3 regions of the Planococcus sp. MB-3u-03 genome follow, and region 3 is predicted to be linked to each of the others. Evidence: riboswitches for the same ligand, from Rfam matches in the RefSeq annotation. Region 3 holds a riboswitch; each other region holds the start of a gene.
What was found. A riboswitch is a leader RNA that binds a small molecule or an ion and turns the genes downstream of it on or off. The one in region 3 is predicted to bind S-adenosylmethionine.
Positions count from the first base shown of each region.

Region 1 (2,263 bases), 1.6 Mb from region 3:
AGACAAACCGTTCATTCCAGGAATAAACAGGACATTGACAGGGAAAGTGGAATGGTATAGAAAGATGCAATACACAAGACAGGAGTCGATCACTATGGCTGGATTTTTACCGCATATATATGACACGGCCATGAAGCCGCTCGAGAAGACGCGCTTTGAAAAAATCCGCGCCGGACTGGTTCAAAAAGCGCAAGGTCGCGTGCTCGAAATCGGCTTCGGAACAGGTGCGAACTTCCGCTATTATCAAAATGCCGAACGGGTCGACGCCATCGAACCAAACCCGGAGATGAGTAAACAAGCCGGCAAACGCATCCGACAGTCGAAGACACCGATTCGCACGTACGAAGCAGTCGCTGAAAAACTGCCCTTTGCCGATGACAGCTTCGATACGGTCGTCGCGACCTTAGTATTCTGCACGATTCCAGACCCGGTCAAAGCGCTCGAAGAAATCTACCGCGTCAGCAAACCCGGCGCCCAGATCCTCATGTTCGAGCACGTCAAAATGGACCAACCGCTCATGGGCAAAACTCAGGAATCCTTGACACCCGTCTGGAAAAAGCTATGCGACGGCTGCCATTTGAACCGCGATACAATCGATTTGGTGAATCGCTCCCCTCTGGAAATTGTGAAGGTGGAATCCTATTACGGCGGACTATTTTTGACCATTGAGAGCCGGAAACCGTTGTGAATTGTAGCTGTCCCTGTGTACGGCACAATTATGACTATTTACCTGAAGGCATGAAAATACAGAAGGAATATTACTGATCCTGATTTGAAGGTATTTCTTATTCACTTATCCTGCATGGGGCACTACTCGAATTGTGTGGTGCACAGGGACAAAAAAATAATTCCCAATTTCCTTGCAATTGTCCGAAGATTGGTTTAATGTGAACAACATCAACCAGCAATTAACTTAATAGTCGATTTCTTATCAAGAGAGACGGAGGGATTTGGCCCTGTGAAGTCTCAGCAACCGCCCTATTTCAGGACAAGGTGCTAATTCCAATAGGCATAAGCCTAGAAGATAAGAAGAATGCTTTTCCAAAACGGGCTTTCTTCTTTTCGAAGAAAGCCCGTTTTTTTTATTTCCACCACCCACACTAAAAACAGAAAGAAGGAATTTCACATGACCCATTCAACTATTCAAACAAACCAAAAATTAACAACTGCCCCATTCAAGGCTGATCACGTCGGGAGCTTATTGCGCCCCGACAGCATTCACGAGGCGCGCAAGCAGTTCAAAGAAGGCACAATCACAGCGGAACAGCTGCGGGAAGTCGAGACGACGGAAATCAAGCGCATCGTCGACAAGCAAATCGAAGTCGGTTTCAAAGCAGTGACGGACGGCGAATTCCGCCGCACGTTCTGGCATACTGATTTCATGGCGCATATCAATGGCTTCGAAGGTTACACGCCGGAAAAAGGCTATCAGTTCAAAAACGTCGAAACGGAAGCTTATGACGTGCGCAATATCGGCAAGATTTCTTTTAATGAAAACCATCCATTTCTCAGTGATTTCATTGAATTCAAGGAAATCGTCGGCGGCCGCGCTGTGCCGAAATTGACGATTCCAAGCCCGAACCAATTTTTCAACCAAGGCATCCGCGATGAAGCCATCTATCCGGACTTGGAAGACTACGCGAAAGACGTCATTCAAACTTACCGCGACGCTTTCCAGGCATTTTATGATGCCGGCGCGCGCTATATCCAAATCGACGATGTCTATATCGCTGGCTTGTCATCTCCGGACATTCCGTTCAACGATGGAAAATACAATCGCGAGTATTTGATCGACTTGGCGCTTCGTGTCGCAAACGGCGTGCTGGAAGGCAAGCCGGAAGACCTCGCTGTGACGACTCACCTGTGTCGCGGCAATTATCAATCCGACTGGGCATTTGAAGGCAGCTACGCATTGATCGCGCCGACTTTGTTCGCCAAAGAAAAAGTCGACGGCTTCTTCCTTGAATACGACGACGACCGCTCCGGCAGCTTCCAGCCACTTGAGTACATTCCAAACGGTGGACCAAGAGTTGTGCTCGGCGTCTTCACTTCAAAAAATGGTGAACTTGAAGACAAAGAAGCGATCAAAGCACGCGTCGCAGAAGCCGCAGAACATGTGCCGCTCGAGCAGCTATGCATCAGCCCGCAATGCGGATTCGCTTCGACTCACCACGGCAATATCCTCACCGAAGAACAGCAATGGGACAAACTGCGGTACATCGTGGAAGTTTCTGAAGAGATCTTCGGAGAGTAAACGACAAAA
Region 1 is NZ_CP025135.1:742,809-745,071, reverse strand. It holds gene CW734_RS04965 (class I SAM-dependent methyltransferase) at 95-688, shown strand; SAM riboswitch class I at 926-1,031, shown strand; gene CW734_RS04960 (5-methyltetrahydropteroyltriglutamate--homocysteine S-methyltransferase) at 1,127-2,254, shown strand.
Region 1: it holds a riboswitch for S-adenosylmethionine, as region 3 does, so the genes downstream of both, CW734_RS04960 (5-methyltetrahydropteroyltriglutamate--homocysteine S-methyltransferase) here and CW734_RS12840 (methionine biosynthesis PLP-dependent protein) in region 3, are expected to answer to the same signal.

Region 2 (2,263 bases), 1.6 Mb from region 3:
ATTCTACTTCCTCGAGGTATACTGAAAAACCGGATCCATCAACTCAAACTCATAGGTCTCACTATTGACCTTGCCAACAATCTGTTCGCTATCATAAAGCTCCAGCATAAACTGTGCCATCTCTTTTGAGGTATGGAACTTCTGCACATTGTCGCTATAGCTGAATTCATCAAGTTCCCGCGCAGTTTTCACGAATTCGGTTTCGGTCATGGATGGCGCGAGTATTTTAACTTTCAATCGAGCTCCGTTATCCTGCAGTTCCTGGGCAAGGCCTTCTGTAAATGCGCTCACGTAAAATTTGGTCGCAGCGTATGTAACAGCATTTGGCACGAGTCTGTAGCCTAAGTCAGATGATACGTTGATGAGCTGCGCCCCTTCTTGGTCCGCATAGTCGCGTGCATAAAGAGTGGAAAGCGTAGTGAGTGCCTCAACATTTACGCGCAGCATCTTTTCCGTTTTAGTCATATCCTGCTCAGCGACGGTAGCACTGTTTCCGAAGCCGGCGTTGTTGACGAAGGTTTCAATATCGTATTCTTTGAGGCTTTCGTATAGTGCATGGACCTGCTCGCTGTCGGATAGGTCGGTGGGTTTGATGACGACGTCCAGCTCAGAGTTCATGCTTTGAATCTTCTCTTTAAGATTATTGAGCTCGTTTTCCCTTCTTGCCACAAGAATAAGGTTTTTGCCGCATGTCGCAAAAGCCAGTGCAGCTTCATATCCGATTCCTGAGCTGGCGCCTGTAATTACCGTGTACTTCATGTGAATCCCTCCATTGAAATGAATAGATAGCTAGTGTGCAGAAACAATGAAACTCTCATGAGATTGTGCTGGCTCTTGAAGTGAAAGAAACAGCATTTTATAAACTGGAAACTTCAATATTAGAGTGTTTGGAATTAGGAGAGTTCTTAAATGAAGATTATACACTATTTTCCTGCTGGCACAGAAACATACAAAATATCTTAGCAAGGAGCGGTACGTGGAAACACATCTCTCCGATTTAGTAGGGAGGAGTGTTTTTATAGTACGATTTCTAAATTTTCTATTGCCATGAAATCCAAGCTCTGCTATTGTATTAATCATATCAATTTACTCGGCATTAATTCTGAGTACATAATTTCTTATCCAGATAAGTGGAGGGACTGGCCCTTTGAAGCTTCGGCAGCGGAACAGATTGGATGTCCAATTTGAAACTGTGCCAAATCCAGCAGGTGCTGTTAAGCATTTGAGAGATGAGAAGAGCCGGACGGTGAGCCTCTCTTCTTTTTTATGAAGAGGGGTTTTTCTATTGGCCGCAAGAATTGTAGCGTCTCATTCAAAATAAAAAAGACCAAGGAGAGATGGCAGATGAACAAGCGTTGGATTGGTGTGTTTGGGATTTCGGGTGCGCTATTATTAGCTGGATGCGGCGATAGCGGGGAAGCTTCCGAGGAAGACAAGAAAGAAGTGCGTGTCGGCTTTGGCGTCGGGACGTACGAGCAGCAATTCAAGGAAGGGATCTTGCCTATTTTGGAGGAGAAAGGGTATAAAGTGGATACAACAACTTTTTCCCAGAACATGCAGTTGAATCCGGCGATGCAGGAAGGCTTGATCGATGCGAGCATTTTCCAGAGCACGGCGTATATGGAAGGGATCAACGAGGAATTGGGCATGGACATGACCGGCATCGCTTTTGTGCCGAGCGCGCCTCAAGGTTTGTATTCAGCGAATCATCAATCGTTGGATGAGGTGAAGGACGGCTCGACTGTCGGCTTGCCGAATGATCCGGTCAACCAGGAACGCGCAGTGCGCATCTTGGAGGAACTCGGGTGGGTGACGGTGTCAGACGATGCAGGCGTGACGGATTTTAATTTGAACGCAGTGGAAAATGCGGATTACGATCTCGACTTGAAAGTCTTGGACCCAGCGCAAATTCTGGTGTCGCTGCAGGATATCGATTTTGGCGTCGTCAACGGCAATTATATTGCCAATGCGCCGGACCGCAAGATTACGGATGCGTTGAAAATCGAGAATACGCCCGAACAGCATCGGATTGTGGTGACGATCGAAGAAGATAACGCGGATACTCAGTGGGCGAAAGATTTGAAAGACGCTTACGAATCCGAGGAGTTCCAGGAATATATCGAGTCGAATGAGCAGTATGACGGCTTCATTTTGACGGAGGAATGGGCGCAATAGATAGGAGAAAGGTGAAGAATGATGGATATCCTAAAAGCGAAGACATTTGAAGAACGCATGGACATATTGAATGAAACCGTCGCACCGT
Region 2 is NZ_CP025135.1:538,510-540,772, forward strand. It holds gene CW734_RS04045 (SDR family NAD(P)-dependent oxidoreductase) at 4-759, opposite strand; SAM riboswitch class I at 1,116-1,236, shown strand; gene CW734_RS04050 (MetQ/NlpA family ABC transporter substrate-binding protein) at 1,345-2,175, shown strand; gene CW734_RS04055 (acyl-CoA dehydrogenase family protein) at 2,197-2,263, shown strand, end outside.
Region 2: it holds a riboswitch for S-adenosylmethionine, as region 3 does, so the genes downstream of both, CW734_RS04050 (MetQ/NlpA family ABC transporter substrate-binding protein) here and CW734_RS12840 (methionine biosynthesis PLP-dependent protein) in region 3, are expected to answer to the same signal.

Region 3 (2,263 bases):
GTCTGGGTCGCGGGATACGTGATGAAACTTTCCACGCCGCCGAGGCTCTCTGCGAATGTGATGAGCGACAGGCTCTCGAGGAATTCCCCGACCCATTGTTCTTCGCGCAGGCGGAACGACAGCATGCCGCCTTTTCCAGGGTATAGTACGTCTGTCACGGTCTCTTGAGTTTCAAGGAAGCGGGAGAGTTCTTTGGCATTCGCTTCGTGTTGGCGCATGCGCAGCGGCAAGGTTTTCAAGCCGCGGATCAACAGCCAGGAATCAAGCGGGAAAGTACAGCGCCCGCTGAGTTATGGGCGTTGAAAAGCTGCGCGCATAACTCCTCGCCTTTTGCGGCGACTAGCCCAGCAAGCACATCGTTATGGCCCCCAATGTATTTGGTCGCGCTATGGAGTACGATATCGGCGCCGATTTTGAGCGGCTGCTGCAAGAAAGGGGTCAAAAAGGTATTGTCGACGATCAGTAAAAGATTGTGGCGCTTGGCCAGTTGTGCATACAATTCCAAATCGATCTCCTGCATCAACGGGTTGGTCGGCGTTTCAATGAAAATCGCTTTTGTATTGTCAGTGATTTTCGCTTCGGCCGTTTTCGGATCGACGAAGGGATCGTATACGGGACGGATATGGTATTTTTCCTCATATTGTTCCAGCAGACGGTAAGTACCGCCGTAAATATCTTCAGGAAGCAAAATCTCATCGTTCGGGCGGAACAGGGAAAGGACCAGCTGGATCGCGGCCATTCCAGAGCTGCACGCAAAGCCTGCGTCGCCGCCTTCTAAGTTTGCGATCCCTTCTTCAAGAAGCTGGCGGGTTGGATTTTTCGTCCGCGTATAATCATAGCCTGTGGATTTGCCAAGGCCTTCATGTTCGTAGGCGGTAGAAAGATAAATCGGGGGATTGACCGCCCCTGTGCGCGGGTCGCTGCGGTTGCCGAGTTGAACCAGGCGTGTTTCTAGGCTATGTTGTGTCATGATCCTCATCCTTTCAAATCAAAAAGCAGGGGCTTTCTTCTATGATAAGAAGAAAGCCCCTGCCGTATATGCTATCTTCTCATCTACTAGGTTGCACCTATTGGAATTAGCACCGTGACATATAAGTCCGGTTGCTGAGACTTCACAGGGCCAAATCCCTCCATCTCTCTCGATAAGAATCATTTTATATAGTTGTGGTTGGTTGATGTTTTCCATCATACAACAATTACTTTCGAAATACAAGCGGAATATTGAAAATACTCTTGTAAATGTCCCGAAGGCGCTCGCTTTTATTTCGGAAGCTGAAATGGTATGCTGAGGTATACTTTTATCATGCACGGCTTATACAAAGCCAGTTGCAAAGGGGTTCTGAATTATGTACATCGTCACATCGACCGTCATTGTGCCGGAAGACAAGGTGCAAGACGTCATAGAAATATACCGAAAACGATCGCGCCGTGTAGACCAGGCGGAAGGCTTCACTTCATTCCGGCTGATCCAAAACACGAAAAAGCGCCATGAACTGACCGTCCACTTGGAATGGCAATCCAAACAGGCCTATATGAACTGGGTCAAGAGCCAGGAGTTCAAGGAGATCCATGATTTGGAGAAGAATTATCCAGACCAGGAACTCGCGGGCATCGTCCCGAAAGTCCATCAATACGAAGTGGTGGCCGAATGAACCAGGAACAAAAACAGCAAATCGCGACCGACACGGCAGACGGTATATACGAAGCGTACCCGAATTTATGGGAACGTTTCGGCGATAAGGGATATGAACATACCGTTAAAGACAATCATCACCACTTGGATTACCTCGAAACCGCGTGGGAGCTGCAAAGCGAGCAATCCTTTCTAGACTATGCACTCTGGCTCGAAACGGTGCTCGTGAGCCGCAATGTCGAAACTGCGCTCATCATCGATAATTTTCAGCGGCTTATCGAAATTGTGCCGCGCTATACCGAAACAACGCAAGGAGATTTCATGCGGGGCTGCCTCGATCGCGCAGTCCGGTTATTGGAGCTCCCTCCACATAAAAGGGGCTGATCAAATGAACGAGTCAACACAGCTTTCGGATCTTTTCCTGCAAGGGCAGGAAGAGGAAGCTTTGAAATACGTCCAGGATTTCCTGGAAAGCCATTCACATGAACAGCTCTACGGCGAAATTTTGACGCCGGCGATGTACCGCATCGGAGAATTATGGGAACAAAATGAGATTTCGGTTGCGGAAGAGCATTTAGCAACCGCTGTTTGCGATTTTGTATTGTCCGCTACGGAGCTGCGCAATAAAGA
Region 3 is NZ_CP025135.1:2,295,066-2,297,328, reverse strand. It holds partial or broken gene CW734_RS12840 (methionine biosynthesis PLP-dependent protein) at 1-970, opposite strand, end outside; SAM riboswitch class I at 1,047-1,149, opposite strand; gene CW734_RS12835 (antibiotic biosynthesis monooxygenase family protein) at 1,347-1,652, shown strand; gene CW734_RS12830 (hypothetical protein) at 1,649-2,017, shown strand; gene CW734_RS12825 (cobalamin B12-binding domain-containing protein) at 2,022-2,263, shown strand, end outside.